2 regions of the Anaerobacillus sp. CMMVII genome follow, and region 2 is predicted to be linked to the other one. Evidence: predicted binding sites of a transcription regulator. Region 2 holds the regulator's gene; the other holds the start of a gene.
What was found. The regulator Rex, encoded in region 2, represses fermentation and respiration genes when NADH is low (regulators of the CRP and FNR family bind a similar motif). The targets are predictions, from matches to a motif close to TTGTGAAATATTTCACAA.
Positions count from the first base shown of each region.

Region 1: the regulator Rex is predicted to act here: its motif matches at 4,227-4,244, upstream of H1D32_RS16320 (TIGR04190 family B12-binding domain/radical SAM domain protein).

Region 1 covers NZ_JACEHK010000012.1:49,292-58,039, forward strand. The annotation lists gene cyoE (heme o synthase) at 1-916, opposite strand, end outside; gene H1D32_RS16315 (COX15/CtaA family protein) at 1,251-2,159, shown strand; gene H1D32_RS16320 (TIGR04190 family B12-binding domain/radical SAM domain protein) at 2,303-4,066, opposite strand; gene H1D32_RS16325 (NAD(P)/FAD-dependent oxidoreductase) at 4,587-5,669, shown strand; gene pyc (pyruvate carboxylase) at 5,879-8,748, opposite strand, start outside.
Region 2 covers NZ_JACEHK010000001.1:319,730-328,477, forward strand. The annotation lists gene tsaD (tRNA (adenosine(37)-N6)-threonylcarbamoyltransferase complex transferase subunit TsaD) at 1-530, shown strand, start outside; gene H1D32_RS01780 (hypothetical protein) at 881-1,975, shown strand; gene H1D32_RS01785 (hypothetical protein) at 1,942-3,018, shown strand; gene H1D32_RS01790 (ABC-F family ATP-binding cassette domain-containing protein) at 3,181-5,109, opposite strand; gene moaC (cyclic pyranopterin monophosphate synthase MoaC) at 5,505-5,999, shown strand; gene H1D32_RS01800 (redox-sensing transcriptional repressor Rex) at 6,178-6,813, shown strand; gene H1D32_RS01805 (MDR family MFS transporter) at 7,088-8,509, shown strand; TPP riboswitch at 8,583-8,693, shown strand.

The DNA of each region.
Region 1 (8,748 bases), on a different contig from region 2:
CAATCATAAGGATAAAGATAATTGTTAGGTAGTTTAATGAATAAACAAACATTAATCTAGCCCATTTCATATCATCCTTCATTACAAAGCCAGCAATTCCTAGTGCTAACCAACCGCCACCTAGCAATGCTGCAATTGTAGTATATACAGGACCAAACGTCGGTGATAAGAGCAGTGAAATTGGTATAAGTGCTGCAACATATAAAACCATTTGACGTTTAGTTACTGCAAAGCCTGATACTACTGGAAGCATAGGGATCCCAGCTTTTCGATATTCCTCACAACGCTTCATTGCTAAAGCCAAAAAGTGAGGAGGTTGCCAGATGAACATTATTAGAAATAGTACCCACGCAACCGAATGTAAGCCTGGATCAATAGCTGCCCACCCGATTAATGGTGGAACTGCCCCTGAAACACTACCAACAATTGTATTTAATGATGTCGTTCTTTTTGTCCACATCGTATAGATAACAACGTAAAAAACTAGTCCTACAAGTCCTATTACTGCAGCTGTTAAGGATGCTAGTAATAAAAATAACATTCCTATACCAGATAATAGTAGCCCAAATAATAACACCTGCTTTTCTGGAATTTTCCCAGTAACTGTTGGTCTATCAACAGTACGCTCCATTAGGTGATCAATATCTCGATCGATATAGTTATTTAAACTACATGCTCCAGCCATAACTAATGCTGATCCTAAGAGACCGAAAATAACAAGATGTAAATTTGCAAACAATTGTATATCCATATAGTAAGCTGCTAAAAACATACCCGCAAAGGCTGTAATCATGTTAGACATAACAATGCCAACTTTAGTTAAGGCAAGGAAGTCCCTCCAAGTCACGTTTGAAGTATTTGTATTAGCAATTGAGGATTCAAGGACCTTTGCTCCTTCTAATACAGTTTTATTCAACGATCTTCACCTCCATAAACTATAAAACTGAAAAACTATAAATGAGAAAGTCATAAACACTCAAGGAGTTATTATAGCATGTATTATTTATTCTATAAACAACTTAAATAACATTTTCTTAGTGTTAACCAACTTAATAATCACATTATAAATGATAATGCTGTGATTTTCATCACTTATATTTTCCAATTTTGTTTTTGTACCTAGATAATAACATTTTTAATTTAATAATGGTAATAATATGCTTACTAATAGAAATTGACATTTTACCGTTTTGTTCTTAAAATGAGAAGGACCAATGTACACGGTAAAATTCATATTTACTAAAGGTTAGGTGAACAATTTGAATAAAAATTTAAAAATATTTTCCATACTAACCACAATTGGAATGATTATCGTTTTACTCCAAGGTGCTTTAGTTACGAAGACAGAATCAGGACAAGGTTGTGGTGATTCTTGGCCACTATGTCACGGACAAGTGATACCAGAGTCAATTACTACACTAGAAACGATTATTGAATATAGTCATCGCTTTGTTTCCGGTATTTTAGGAATTATGGTTATTATTCTAGCAATTTGGATGTGGAGAAAGTTACCTCACGTTCGTGAAACAAAATTTTTGGCAATTATTGCAGTTTTATTCATTATCTTCCAAGGATTGTTAGGTGCAGCCGCGGTCATGTGGGGACAATCCTCAGCAGTATTAGCTCTCCATTTTGGTTTCTCATTAGTGTCTTTTGCAAGTGTCCTATTACTAACCATCCTCGTCTTTGAGGAAGGGAAACCCTCGAGAGTAAGTGCGACTAAGATCACCACACAGTTCAGGAGCTTCATCTATTTTGTTTTCACATATTTATATATCGTTGTGTATACTGGTGCTCTAGTTCGTCATACCGACTCAAGTCTCGCTTGTGCAGGTTGGCCACTATGCAATGGGCAAATTATTCCTCCACTAAGAGGAAACATTGCAGTTCAGTTTGGGCATCGAGTTGCTGCTGCTGTGATGTTTCTAGTTATTTTAGCTTTATTAGTCCATGTATACAGACACTATAAAGAAGAAATTGCACTACGTTATACCGTACTAATCTCTTTTATACTTGTAACCATCCAAGTACTAAGTGGTGCTTATGTAGTTTTTACAGCAATGAGCTTATTTTCATCCATGCTCCACGCATTTATTATTACTTGCTTATTTGGTTCTATAAGTTATCTCTTGATGCTTGCAACTAGATCAAAGTCTTAAGAAAAGCCGCAAGCGCGCTAAAAAAAGGGACAGAGGAGTTCATACACCCTCTGTCCCTTACTATTTTATTTTCTATAATTTTATTTATTACTTATAGTCCGTAAACGTGTACATATTCTATAATCTAGTAATGCAACCTTCAATTAACTGAAATATTCCTTCATATTTTTTAATGAATTTATTTTATCTTTTAAAAGAAGCTCTAGTCCAACGATAGTAAGTGATAATGGATTGGCATAGTTTTTCTTTACTTCCCATTTTAGTTCGTCTTTACCACAAATACTATAGCTGTTCAGTTCTCTAACGTCATTTTTGATTTCCTCCAAAGCAGAAGTTTTCTGCTCTTCAGGCAATTCCATTATTCTATCAATCTTGTCTATGAATTCCAAAGAATAATTAATTTTTGTTTTTACCTGCTCATAGGTTTTCTCGTCGATTAACTTATATTTAAACTTAAAAGAATTTAAAGCTAAGGCAGAATTATAGGTTGCCCTAACAATCTCATCTCTTGTTAAAAATTCTGTTTCATAACTTAACATATATTTCCAGGACGGCTGTAAAAGTGCCTCTCGATGATCTTCAACTGTATGACAAAACTTTTTATAACCATGTAACTCGGGATTCTCAAAAGCAGGACTTGCTGGGTCAAGAAACGGTGCCAAAGGTGCTATAAAGTAAGACAATCTGGTATCTTGATTACACTTCAAGTGAATTTCTTCACAAAATTCAACATTTTTTAGAGCACTTTCATAATCCTGCCCTGGAATTCCTACCATAAAAAAGAGATCAATTTTCGAACAGTTATATTTTAGCGCTGATTTTATCGTTTCTATAACTTTCTCATTTGTGCAATTAAATTTTCCATTGGTGCGTCGCAATTCTTCATCGTGACTCTCTAAAGTAATTTCAATACTGTATTTAGGTAATGCTTTATCTAATTCACCAAAAAACTCATCACCTGCAGCATAAAAAAGTTCAAATACCAACTCATTTTTTAAGTCCCTTTGCTTGAATCGGTTCAAGAGTTCGGAAACGTATTCTTTCCCACCTTGGCGGATATCATTGAGGAGAAAAATTGGGGCTCGGCTAAACCTCTGAATAAAAACAATATCCTTTTCCAATTTTTCTGGTGAGCGCATCGCTATGTTCCTTCTATTACACATTAACTCATAAGATGTTTTTGAACCCCCACAGATCAAACAATTGAAATTACAGCCTTTTGAAGTTAACAATGCAGTGTTTGGATACTTTAACCAATCTACATAAGGGAGCGGATCTATAAAATTACGGTACTTAAATACAGAACGAATAACATATTGATAGCCAGGAATATCAAACTCATCCATATTATCAGCCACATAGGTATGAGGATTAAATATATAAGTATCATCTTTTTTCCACGTTAAATTTGGGATAATTTCGTAGTTTTCCTCACCTGTTTTTAATTGATCCATCAACTGATGGACTAGTTTTTCTGTAGAATCACCACGAAACACAAAATCAATATAAGGAGATTTAATTAATTCTTTATGAAAATACGTTGATGACAACCCGCCAAAAAAGACCGGTTTATCTGGATGGTATTTCTTCACTAACTTAGCAATTTCTATACTCCCATGAGCATGTGGCAACCAATGAAGATCTATACCGAACGCTTTTGTTTTTATTTTTTTTAGCTTTTTTTCCACGTCAAAATTCGGATTTAATAGCATTCTATTTGCAAGATTTATTATTTTTACCCGGTATCCATACCTTTCTAAATAATCAGCAATACTTGTTAATCCAATTGGATACATTTCAAAGACAGGTGAAGATGGTACTACATCACTTATTGGCCCAACTAACAATGATTTCTTACGGAAATCATAAACACTCGGTGGATGTAAAAGCACTAAATCAAATTTCAAGTAAAGCACCTCTCTTTTATCTTTATTTATCTTAGATTATTCTTCAATTTCATTTCAGACAATAGATATAAGCCAAAGTTCCTATATTGTTCATATATGTAAAAAAAAGTTAGTAGTAGCCGTTCATAAACCTTGCTTTCGTGAATATATTGAAAAAAGTTTGTTAATAATTTCACAAACTTAAATCTTTTCATTAGGCTGTTTTCGCATAGGAGTGTTTTTCAAGTAGAGTATGTTCTCAAAGATTTGGGCTTTTAAAATAGGTGGAAATGACAAGATCTATCAAGGTCTCAGAGGCATCTTTTCTAACCTACAACTTGTCTAACGGGAACAAATAACTATTTGACCAATTGATTTTTTAATAGCCCTAGTACGAAAAGAGCCTTTCATTAAAATAAATAAAGGAAGGTGCAGCTATGAATAGGCCTAAAATTGTTATTCTTGGTGGTGGGTATGGGGGATTAATTACTGCTACAACTCTGCAAAAGAAGTTAAAAAAGAGGAGGCAGAAATTATCTTAATAAATAATAAAGATTATCAGTATCTAACAACAAAATTACACGAACCCCCTGTAGGTACTTTGGATGCGGAGAAAATTAAAATTGGCATTCATGAAGTCATTAAAACAAACATCGTTACATTTAAACAAGAGAATGTTATCGGTATTGATAAGAATAATAAAAAAATCTTTTTGGAAAATGGAACCCTTAATTATGATTATTTAGTTGTAGCAATCGGTGCAGTCCCAGAGACTTTTGAAACCCCTGGGGTTAAAGAACACGCGTATTTCATATTTAATTTTGATAGTATTTACCAACTAAAGTTACAAATAGAAAGTATGTTTATGACCTATAGTTCAGAACCTGATGATCATTTATTAAGTTTTATTATTGTCGGTGGTGGTTTTACAGGTGTTGAGTTTCTATCTGAGCTAGCCTATAGTGCTCCCTATTTATCTAAAAAGTACGGTGTGCCTTTGGAGAAAATAAAGATTACTTGTGTCGAAGCGGGATCGACAATATTAAGGGAATTTGACCCTGAAATTATTAATTATTCACTTTATGTGCTAGAACAATATGGCATAAAAATTCTACAAAACCAGAAAGTTGTTAAATGCGAAAAAGACGGTGTAATTTTAAATAATTCTACTGAAAAACTGTATGGCAATACTATCGTTTGGACTGTAGGTATTAAAGGACACCACATTGCTTCAGAAGCAGGGTTCAACGTAGTAAACGGTCGAGTTAAAATTGATGAATTCTTGCAAGTACCTAACGAAGAAAATGTTTTCTTTATTGGTGATAGCAGTATTTTCACCAATGTTCATGGGAAAGAAGAGCCCCCTACTGCCCAAATAGCAATTCAACAAGGTGAACACTGCGCTAAAAACATTGTTGCCCTTATTAGGGGACAATCACTAAAACCTTTTAACTATGTTTATAGAGGAACTCTAATGTCATTAGGAAGAAAAAATGCTACTGGAATCGTCTACAATAAAAGGGTTAAAGGACGAATTGCTTCATTCCTAAAGAAAGTAACAGAATGGCGCTATTATTTGAAACTAGGTGGATTAAAATTATTTTTAAAGAAAATTTTCATTTAAATTATAGTACACAAGAAAAGCGCAAGCGCCCTGTTAAGCCCCGACTAGCAAATGTTCTTCGAGAAAAAAAGTGTGCTCTTTCACTTTTATTCTCGAAGGTTATTTGACCTCGAGGGGCTGGGCGGTGGAGCTAGACAGTTATTACGTTGAAATTTTATACATTCTTATCTTTCAAAAAAAACGAGCTGAAGAGCCCGTTTTTTTGTTTGTTACTTTTGTATCTCAATAAGTAAATCGCCTGTTTGAATTGCTTCTCCATTCTGTACGTAAACACGACTTACAACCCCATTAAAGGGTGCTTGAACTGTCGTTTCCATCTTCATTGCCTCAGTGATCATGAGATGGTCTCCTTTTTTAACTTTATCCCCATTTTCAACCAGGGTTTTCACAACAGTACCAGGCATTGTTGCTCCAATATGATTTGGATTTGCTTGATCGGCTTTCGTTTTCGCAATGACTGTTGTCTCAACGTTTTGATCTTTAATAACGATTTCCCTTGGCTGTCCATTTAATTCGAAATAAATCACTCGAGTTCCATCTTTTTGTGCTTCCCCAACCGAAACTAACTTAACAATTAACGTTTTTCCTTGTTCAATCTCAACCTCTATTTCTTCCCCTAAGCGCAAACCATATAAAAAGGTTGGCGTATCAAGAACTGATACATCACCAAACTGCTCATAAAAACGTTGATGATCTAAGTACACTTTTGGATAAATTGCATATGAAAGTAGATCGAAGTCAGTTACCTGTCTATTTAGTTTCTCAAATAGCTCTCTTTTCATTAATTCAAAATCTACTGCTGGTAAGCTTTCACCAGGTCTTCCTATTATCTCTTCTCTTCCTTTTAGAATAATTTTTTGAAGATCCTTAGGGAAACCTTGATAAGGTTGACCCAAATACCCCTGGAAAAATTCTACTACTGAATCCGGAAAGTCTAGTGTTTCTCCCCTATCAAAGACATCTGCTTCTGTTAAATTGTTTTGCACCATGAATAACGCCATATCCCCAACAATTTTTGAAGATGGAGTCACTTTAACCACATCACCAAACATGTCATTTACAGTACGGTACATTCGTTTTACTTCATCCCAACGACTTTTTAACCCGACTGCTTTCGCTTGCTGTTGCAAATTACTATATTGCCCTCCAGGCATTTCGTGTTCATACACCTCTGAATGAGGGGCCACCATGCCACTTTCAAAGCCTTGGTAAAACTTCCTCGTATCTTCCCAGAAATGACCTAGCTTCTCGATAGCTTCAATGTTCACGTTTGGTTGACGCTCACTACCCGTTAAAGCATAAATTAAACTATTTGCACTAGGTTGCGAAGTAAGTCCAGCCATTGAACCTACAGCTACATCAACGATATCTACACCAGCTTCAATTGCCTTTGCATAGGTGAAAATCCCATTTCCACTTGTATCGTGAGTATGCAAATGAATAGGAATTGAAATCGTTTCTTTTAGTGTAGATACTAACCGGTAGGCAGCTTCTGGCTTCAGCAACCCTGCCATGTCTTTAATCCCTAAAATATGGGCTCCGGATTGCTCTAACTCACTAGCTAAATCTAGATAGTATTTTAAGTCATATTTTAAACGACTATTATCTAAAATGTCTCCAGTGTAACACATGGCCGCTTCAGCTATTTTTCCGGAGTCACGAACTGCTTCTATTGATAGCGTCATTCCCGGCACCCAATTTAAGGAGTCGAAAATTCGAAATACATCAATTCCAGCATCTGCAGATTTTTGTACAAATTCTTTAATCACGTTGTCTGGGTAGTTTGTATACCCTACCGCATTAGATGAACGGAACAGCATTTGTAATAATAAATTAGGCATTTTTTTTCTTAATGTTAATAAACGTTCCCACGGGTCTTCGTGTAAAAATCTCATTGCTACATCAAAGGTTGCACCACCCCACATTTCAGATGAGAAAAGGTTTGGCAGCATTCTTGCAGTCGGTTCAGCAATTCTTTTTAGGTCATGGGTCCTTACACGTGTTGCTAATAAAGATTGGTGTGCATCGCGGAAAGTCGTATCAGTTAGTAGTACTTCTTTTTGTTCCTTTACCCATTTTGCGACCCCTTCAGCACCGTGCTTTTCTAATATTTGCTTTGTTCCACTTGGATATGGGTCAGAGAGCTTTAATTTTGGTATAACAGGTTCATCAAACACAGGTTTTTTCATTTTTTCAATGCCAGGATATCCGTTAATTGTCGTTTCCCCAATAAAAGAAAGCATCTTTGTTCCTCGGTCCTTTCTTTTTGGAAAGACGAACAATTCAGGGGTTGTATCAATAAAAGAAGTATTATATTCACCATTTAAAAACTTTTCATGTTGTACAACATTCTCTAAGAAAGCAATATTTGTTTTAATCCCACGAATTCGAAATTCACGTAAGTTTCTCAACATTTTTGAAGCTGCATCCTCAAAGGTTAAGGCCCAAGTTGATAATTTAACTAACAAAGAATCATAATATGGAGAAATTACCGAACCTTGGAAACCGTTACCTGCATCGAGCCGAACTCCAAAGCCACCCCCAGAACGATAAACCATGATTTTACCAGTATCAGGCATAAAATTATTACTTGGATCCTCTGTTGTTACTCGTGATTGAATTGCAAATCCATGGCAGATGATTTTTTCTTGAGTAGGAATACGTAGTTTTTTTCCATGAATTAATTCTCCATCAGCAATGTAAAGTTGAGCTTGAACAATATCGACCCCTGTTACCATCTCGGTAATGGTGTGCTCAACTTGTACACGCGGATTTACTTCAATAAAGTAAAAATCCCCAGAATCAGTAACTAAAAATTCAACTGTACCCGCATTAATGTAGTTTACCTTCTCCATTAACTGAACAGCTGCAAGGCAAATCTCTTCACGAACATCATCTGTTAAAGAAACACTTGGTGCAATTTCAACGACTTTTTGATGGCGACGTTGTACAGAGCAATCTCGATCATATAAATGAATAATATTCCCACTCTGGTCTCCTAAAATTTGTACTTCAATATGCTTAGGATTTTCAATAAATTTTTCAATATATACTTCGTCATTTCCAAATGCGGATTTCG
Region 2 (8,748 bases):
ATGCAGTAGGGGAAGCATACGATAAAGTGGCGAGGACGCTAAAGCTTCCTTACCCTGGTGGACCACATATTGATCGTCTAGCTGCTAGTGGAAATCCGACGATTGATCTTCCAAGAGCATGGTTAGAAGCGGATTCTTATGACTTTTCATTTAGTGGATTAAAGTCAGCGGTGATCAATACTTTACATAACGCGAACCAAAAAGGACTTGAAATATCCAATGAAGACTTAGCGGCAAGCTTCCAAGAAAGTGTCATTGAGGTTCTTGTGGAAAAGTCGAAGCGCGCTGCTCAAGAATATAATGTAAAGCAATTTCTTCTAGCAGGTGGAGTCGCAGCCAATAAAGGCTTAAGAAATAAACTTACCGAACAATTTGAACGACTGGGGATTGAACTAGTAATTCCCCCACTTAACTTATGCACAGACAATGCCGCTATGATTGGTGCCGCTGCTTTTGTAAAACTAGAAAAACAACAATTTGCTACCTTTGACCTAAACGGTAACCCAGGGTTAGACTTAGAAAAAGAATAATTGGAAAGACTGTCCTAATGAAGAGGGGCGGTCTTTTTTAGTGTAAAGTTTAAAGTTGTGACGTAGAATCTGCGAAGCTTACTTTAAAAAAATCTACACTCTACACATTAAACTAAAAAGGGGAACGTATATACTTATTAACAACTCAATTGTGGATAGTGTGGATAACTCATAAAAAACGTGTCGAAATAAGGAAATGGTGTGTTAATAAAAGTTTTGGGGATAAAATTGTGGATATTGTTAATAACTTTCTCAAAACCTTTTAAAATAAGGTTTTATTTGTGGGTAAATATGTTGATAATGTGGATATGTCAGAAAATTTGTGACTTTTTATGGGGTAGAGGGAGTTTATGAACATAATAAAGAAAATAATTATAAGTACTTTTATACTTTTGTTAATAGTTTGTGGAAAAACAGTATTGGCAGATGCTGTCGAAAAAAAAAGTTTTACCATGATTCTAATACCTGATTTTTCGTTTCAGGAAGTAAAATGGTTGAAAGAAAATGGACACTTTTTAGAGTTGTGGAAATCTGGAGGATTATCTGCGGTAAATATACGCCCAGATGGGCCTTATTCATATTTAAATAACATGGTTACGATGGCTTCAGGTGCCCGCGGATTAGGGGTTGAAGGCTGGAATGCTTTTATTAAGGGAGAAACAGAGAATGGTGTGTTGGTTGAAGAACTTTATCAACAATGGACGGGGACGGTTGTTGATGAAGGAATTATTTTTCATCCATTGCTTCATAAGCTTGTGGATAAAAATAAAGATACTTCTTATCGCTCTGAAATAGGAATTCTCGGCCAAACTTTAAAAGAGCATGGGATTAGTAGCTATGTCATTGGTAACAGTGACGCAGGAACTGAAAAGGTACGCTATGGATCTTTGTTAACAATGGACAAAGAAGGGGTAGCAAAGGGTTCGCTCCAAGAGGCTACGAAAAAGAGTGTAGAGTCACCATGGGGATCTGTGATGGATGTTGGATATATTTTTGAGACTTTGAATACCATTCAAACTTCTCTAGATCCTGCTTTTACAGTCGTTGAGTGGGGAGATATACACAGGTTATATAAGCAAAAAGGCAATATGACACAAACACACTTTACCAAACAGTACGAATTAACCTTAGTAAGGTTAGAGCAATTTTTAAATGAATTACTTACTAACGGTTATGCACAAAACGTGATGTTGTTATCCCCAATGGTGAATACAGATGCTTATCAAAATAAGGAAAGGCTTGCCCCTTTATTTTATTGGCAAACATCTGCATTTAATGACAGATATTATTTGTACTCAGGTACAACGAGGCAAAAATATGTTGTAAGTAACTTAGACATTGTACCAACAGTTTTAGATTTTTTGAGATTGATGCTTCTTCTGCCTTTTTTGGGAGTCCTTTACGACCAAAAATGGATAACAACATCACGCTTGAAGTTGGACTAAAAAAGATTGATTTAATGTTTTTGATTTTTAAAACACGAAATGTCATCTTATCAAGCTATATCACATTATTAGTCCTCTTATTAGTAATCACAAGTGTTATTATTTTGTATAAAGATAAGAATACTACTTGGAAGGGTATTGCCAAAATCCTACTCATCAGTGGAATTAGTTCTCCGTTATGGCTATTACTAACCCCATATAGCTTGAATTATCTACAACCAAATATTTATTTACTGCTATTAATTGTTTGTAGCTTTTTAACAGGGTATCTGGTTCTCAGGTTTATTCCAAATCCGATTCTTTTTATAAGTGCTGCTCTATTTCTAGCCATTACTAGTGATCTGTTATTAGGAAACTTCTTTATGCAACGATCCTACTTAGGTTATGATCCTATAATCGGAGCTAGGTATTATGGGATTGGCAATGAGTACGCTGGAGTTTATTTAATTTCGGGGCTTCTTTTACTCGAGAGGACGCTGATAAGAAAATGGTTTTTGTTAGTGGTTATTAGTGTTGGACAGGTATTTTTGTTAGGTTCAACGTTTTTTGGGGCGAATGCTGGGGCTACTCTTTCTGCAGGAATTATGTTCGGCTATTTTGCTTATCGAAGTTTTTTTCCAAGGATAGAATGGCGAAAGCTTTTAGTCATTTTCGCAGTCTTAGTTTTTCTGAATTTAGTGCTATTGTTTGTAACACAACTAAATGGACAACAATCACATATTGGCTATGCTTTTTCGAGAATGTTCCAAGGAGACTTTGGGTTTATTATCGATACGATCCAGAGAAAGATAGCGATGAATTGGAAGATCTTCCGATATAGTAATTGGACTCAGCTTTTTGTTACAACGTATTTATTAATTGCCTTCTATTTGTGGCGCAAAAAGGAGATTGTTCGCAGTAGAGTTCGGAGGCTTTTAATTCAGACAGGGGTGGTTGCTTCCATCGCCCTGCTATTATTAAATGATTCAGGAGTCGTTGCCGCAGCAACTTCTATGTTTATAATTGTTTGTACAAGCTATTACTGGGCGTTAGATGAAGTGTAAAGTTATAAGTTTTGAGTTATGAGGGATGAGTAGAGATATAGTTTTGAGTTAAGAGGGATGAGTTTTGAGTTAATGATAGTAAAGCTCCGAAGCATTACTTGAAAACAACTCAAAACTCAAAATTCAAAACTCAAAACTTAAACTTAAACTCAAAACTCTAAACTATTCTTCAAGCTCACTCCATTCTTCCATTAAGCCATCAAGTTCTTGTTTGTGAGCTTCAATTTCACTGTTTAATTGAGACACTCGAGTGTGGTCTTGGTAGACATCAGGATCACAAAGGGCAGCTTCCTTCCCAGCAAGCTCTAACTCGAGCTTTTCAATAGCTTGTTCAATTTCTTCGAGACGTCTTTGGCGTTGACGTTCTTTTCGCTTGGCTTCTTTATCTTGTAAAAAACTTTGTTTATTAGGTTGTTCCTCTTGTACTTGAACCTTCTCTAATTCTTTTTCTTTTAATTGTTTCCGTTCTAAGTTTTCTTGTTTTTTTGTCAGATAGTAGTCATAATCACCAATATAATCGATCAGACCTTCTTTCGTCATTTCCACGACCCGAGTTGCCATCCGGTTCACGAAGTAGCGGTCATGGGAAACGAAAAGTAGTGTTCCTGGATAGTCCAATAAAGCACTTTCGAGAATTTCTTTACTATCGAGGTCAAGATGGTTTGTTGGCTCATCTAGGATTAGAAAGTTAGCTTTTTGCATCATTAACTTCGCCAATGCAACACGAGCCTTTTCGCCCCCGCTTAAGTCAGAGACATTTTTTAAGACATCATCACCACTAAAAAGGAAGTTACCTAGAATGGTACGAATTTCTTTTTCAGGTGTTAATGGATATTCGTCCCATAGCTCGTGTAAAACTTGTTTATTAGAATTAAGATTGGCTTGTTCCTGATCATAATAGCCTATCAAGACGTTACTACCGTATTTGATCTTTCCGGCAACGGGTTCAAGTTGCTTTGTAATAATCTTTAATAGAGTTGATTTACCAATTCCATTTGGCCCTAGGAGGGCAATACTCTCAGCGCGGTTAATCGCTAGAGTAAGATCTTCAAATAATGGTTTGGAATTTGGATATCCAACAGCAAGCTGCTCGGTTCTTAAGACATCATTTCCAGTTTGCTTCATTATTTCAAATGAAAAGCGTGCAGATTTCTCATCGCCTTGTGGGCGGTCTAAGAGTTCCATTCTTTCGAGTTGCTTCCGCCGACTCTGGGCTCGCTTGGTTGTCGAGGCTCTTGCAATGTTGCGTTCGACAAACGTTTGAAGTTTTTCTATTTCACCCTGCTGTTTTTCATATTGCTTCATTTCAATTTCGTAGCGCTTCGCTTTTTCGTCTAGATAAAAGCTATAGTTCCCAGAAAACTTTGTCGTTTTCGTTCTTGAGATTTCATATACCACATTAGCCACTTTATCTAAGAAATAGCGGTCATGGGAGACAATTAAAATTGCACCTTCATAATGAAGGAGATATTGTTCTAACCAAGAAAGTGTTTCAATGTCTAGGTGGTTTGTCGGTTCATCTAAAATGAGAATATCAGGACGAGTCAATAGAAGTTTTCCTAAAGCAAGTCGGGTTTTTTGCCCGCCACTTAGCGTTGATACTTTTGTAGAATAGTCTTTATCAGAAAAGTGAAGGCCAGATAAGATGCTACGGATATCTGCTTCGTATTTATAACCACCTTTTTCTTTGAAGGTTTCTGAAAGAAGATCGTAATCTGATAATAACTTTTCATATACTTTTTCATTATTAATACAATTGGGATCTGCCATTTTTGTTTCTAAGCTTCGAAGCTCTTTTTCCATCTTAATTAGTGGTTCAAAAACAGCAAGCATCTCATCCCAAATTGATTTCGTAGATTCCAAGCCTGTATCTTGGGCTAAGTAGCCCAAAGTAACGTCCTTAGGTATAATAATATCCCCTGAATTATAGGAGAGTTTTCCGGCAATAATTTTTAATAGCGTCGATTTTCCGGCACCATTTCGGCCAACAATCGCCACTCTATCTTTTGATTGGACTTCTAATTTTATATTCGATAATATTGGTTCAGCACCAAACGATTTTGTCAATTGAACGCATTGTAAAAGTATCATTTATCATCATCCCTAACATTAAGTAGCAATCTAACGCACAAACAATTATAATCATACCGTTAGTGTACCGTAATCAAATATGGACAAGCAAATAATACTTTTATCCCCCAAAAAACAAACGTCGGTTGAATGGATAATAATATTAGGTAAGTGCTATTTCCTCAAGATAGTAACATTAAGACAGCTAGTAATGAAGAGATATTAAGTTATCGGGGAAGCCTTTCTAACATTTGAAGGCTTTAGACACCAAATATGGATTATAAATTGAATTACTCTTGAAAAGAGCCCTTAAAAAAAGAGAATTATTTCATTTTCGTTACAATTTATGAAACGATTACAAATTTGACAAAATGGTGTACAATATATTTGTAATGAATTGAAAGGGGACATTTGAAATGTCATCGTTTACTCATTTTAATGAACAAGGACGCGCAAAAATGGTCGATATCTCTGAAAAGAATGAGACGGTTCGAACAGCTTTAGCAAAGTCTAGTGTTGAAGTAAGTGCAGAAATTTATACAAAAATTAAAGAAGGATCCATGGGCAAAGGGGATGTTCTTGGCGTAGCTCAGGTTGCAGGAGTCATGGCTGCGAAAAGAACGGCTGATTGGATCCCAATGTGTCATCCACTAGCATTAACAGGCGTGGATGTTACCTTTGATTGGTCTACAAAAGACGACAATCACAAGCTTAATATTTACGTAAAAGTAAAAACAAAGGGAAGTACAGGAGTTGAAATGGAAGCTTTAACGGCAGCTTCTGCTGTTGCTTTAACGGTTTATGATATGTGCAAAGCTGTTGATAAAGGAATGGTTATTGGACCTACATACTTAGTTGAAAAAACAGGTGGAAAAAGCGGAGATTTTAAAAGAGAGAAAAGTGTAGACTAAAACAATTAACATTTGTACCGACTAAAGGGGAAAAACCGGGAGTTATTAGCAAGGATTTGTGAATTGGTAAACAATGAAACATAGAAAATGAGGATTTGCATTAGTGGGGATGAGCACCTAAACCATTGATTTTGTTTTGCCCTTTATCTAGTTGAAGGTACAGGTTGGAGGCAGAAAAATGAATATCGATCAAACGAAAATTCCTCAAGCAACGGCAAAACGGTTGCCTTTGTATTATCGATTTTTAGAAAATTTACAAGCGTCTGGGAAGCAAAGAGTTTCGTCTTCGGAATTAAGTGAAGCCGTAAAAGTAGATTCAGCAACGATTCGTCGAGATTTCTCCTACTTTGGTGCACTTGGGAAAAAGGGGTATGGATACAATGTAAATTATCTATTAACCTTTTTTAGAAAAACATTAGACCAGGATGAGGTTACGAATGTCGCACTAATCGGTGTCGGAAACTTAGGGACAGCATTTTTGCATTACAATTTCTCAAAGAATAATAGTACAAGAATTGAACTAGCTTTTGATGTCGATGAAAATAAAGTCGGGACTGAGCTTGGAAGCGTTCCTATTTATCATTTAGATGATTTAGAAAAAGTTTTAGACTCTTCTATTTCAGTCGCGATATTAACTGTACCGTCATCCGTTGCTCAAAAGGTAGCAGATCGTTTGGTTGCTTGTGGTATAAAAGGAATTTTGAATTTCACACCAGCCAGACTATCAGTACCAAAGAACATCCGAGTTCATCATATTGATCTATCGGTTGAACTTCAGTCATTAATTTATTTTCTTAAGCATTATCCAATGTAAGAGTCGTACCTGCACGAAATACAATGAAAGGGTTATCACATGTCTAAACAGTGGTAACCCTTTTTTATTATAGAATCAATTTGGCTACGGAGATAACAAAGACGTTCAATCCAATTACTCTTACCTTCAGTATTGTAAATCTGATAGTTAGGGTTTTTTCTTCTTTATAAATGACTGGTAAAAAAATCCTTGATTATTAAACCCTTCTATACTAAAATTTCATTTTTCATGGTATGATTAAAAATATATTTCGAAAAACGAAAGGATTCTACAGATGAGAAAATTGTTTCCTGAAAAATGGCTTGTAGTGATAGCAGTATTATTAGGAACTTTTACAATTATTTTAAACAACAGCATGTTAAATCCGGCAGTTCCCCATTTGATGAAGGTATTTGAAGCTGATGCGGTAGCTACCGGATGGGTAATTACAATCTTCATGGTAACGATGGGAATAACCATGCCATTAACCGGCTACTTAGGAGATAAATTCGGAAAGAAAAAGCTTTATTTGAGCGGTTTAGTAATCTTTATCATCGGCTCTATTTTAGGCTCGTTTTCTTGGGACCTTAGTTCCCTTATATTTTTCCGGGGCATTCAAGGAATCGCTGGTGGAATTATGATGCCATTATCAATGGCACTTATCTTTGAAGTATTTCCAAGACATGAGCGGGGACTTGCCACAGGTATCTGGGGCGTTGCAGCGATGATGGCGCCTACGATTGGGCCTACGATTGGTGGATTTATTATTGAATCTGGCAGTTGGCAGTGGCTCTTTTTAGTTAACGTACCAACAGGGGCTTTAGGAATTTTGATTGGTGCAATGTACTTAAAAAATACAAACAGAGTCCAAGGAATTACCTTCGATAAATGGGGATTTGCTTCAGTAACAGTGGGAGTAGGAGCAATCCTATATGCATTAGGGAGAGTTTCAGCAATAGAGCATCTAATACAACCTCTAAATCTTACATTAATAATTATTGGAATAGTCTCGCTATATCTCTTCGTAAAAATTGAAAACCATCAAGAGCAGCCATTATTAGATTTATCAATTTTTAAAAACAAGGCTTACACATATAGTGTCTGGATTTCAATTTCAACCTCATTAGCGTTATTCGGAGGAATCTTTCTAATACCTTTATTAATTCAACATGTGTACGGGTTAGGGCCGGTAGTCACAGGCCTAGTATTTTTACCAGCGGCGCTTTTCACCGGCATATTTATGACCATTGGAGGCCGACTTCTCGATCGAAAAGGACCATTACTTGTTGTTACTAGTGGTCTAGTCATGATCGCTGTCCCTACAATTGCTTTAGGATTTACAACAATGGAAACCTCTTTAGCTATGATTTTCTTACTCATGGCACTGCGAGGAATTGGTCAAGGCTTCTCAACCATGCCTGCGACAACTGCCGGAATGAATGCCATTCCAGAAAAATTTATTTCTAGAGGATCAGCAATGAACAACGTCTTAAGGCAAATTAGTTCAGCTCTAGGGATCGTCTTTATCTCAATCTATTATGAGGTTCGTAAAGTGCAAGTATTTCCTAATGTCGGGACAATGGAAGAAGCAAGTTTACAAGCGATTAATGAAGGGTTTTTGCTTTTAGGGGTAATCGCCATTCTAACGATACCACTAGGTTTGCTAATAGGCAGAGCTTCTGAAAAACAAGAACGTAAAACAACATTATCGGCGTAGGAAAAATATTAATTTCAAAACGATTTAGTATAGAAAGTTTTGAAAACTATGGTATGATAAACAAAATAATATGTTTTACAGCTACGGGAGCCTAGAGGACTAGGCTGAGAGGATGACTATTCCGTCACAGACCGTGAACCTGATCTGGATCATGCCAGCGGAGGGAAGACTGTGATTGTAAGTTTGATCTTTACATGTCTTTAAGGCCGCATCTAGATGATGTGGCTTTTTTCATGTTT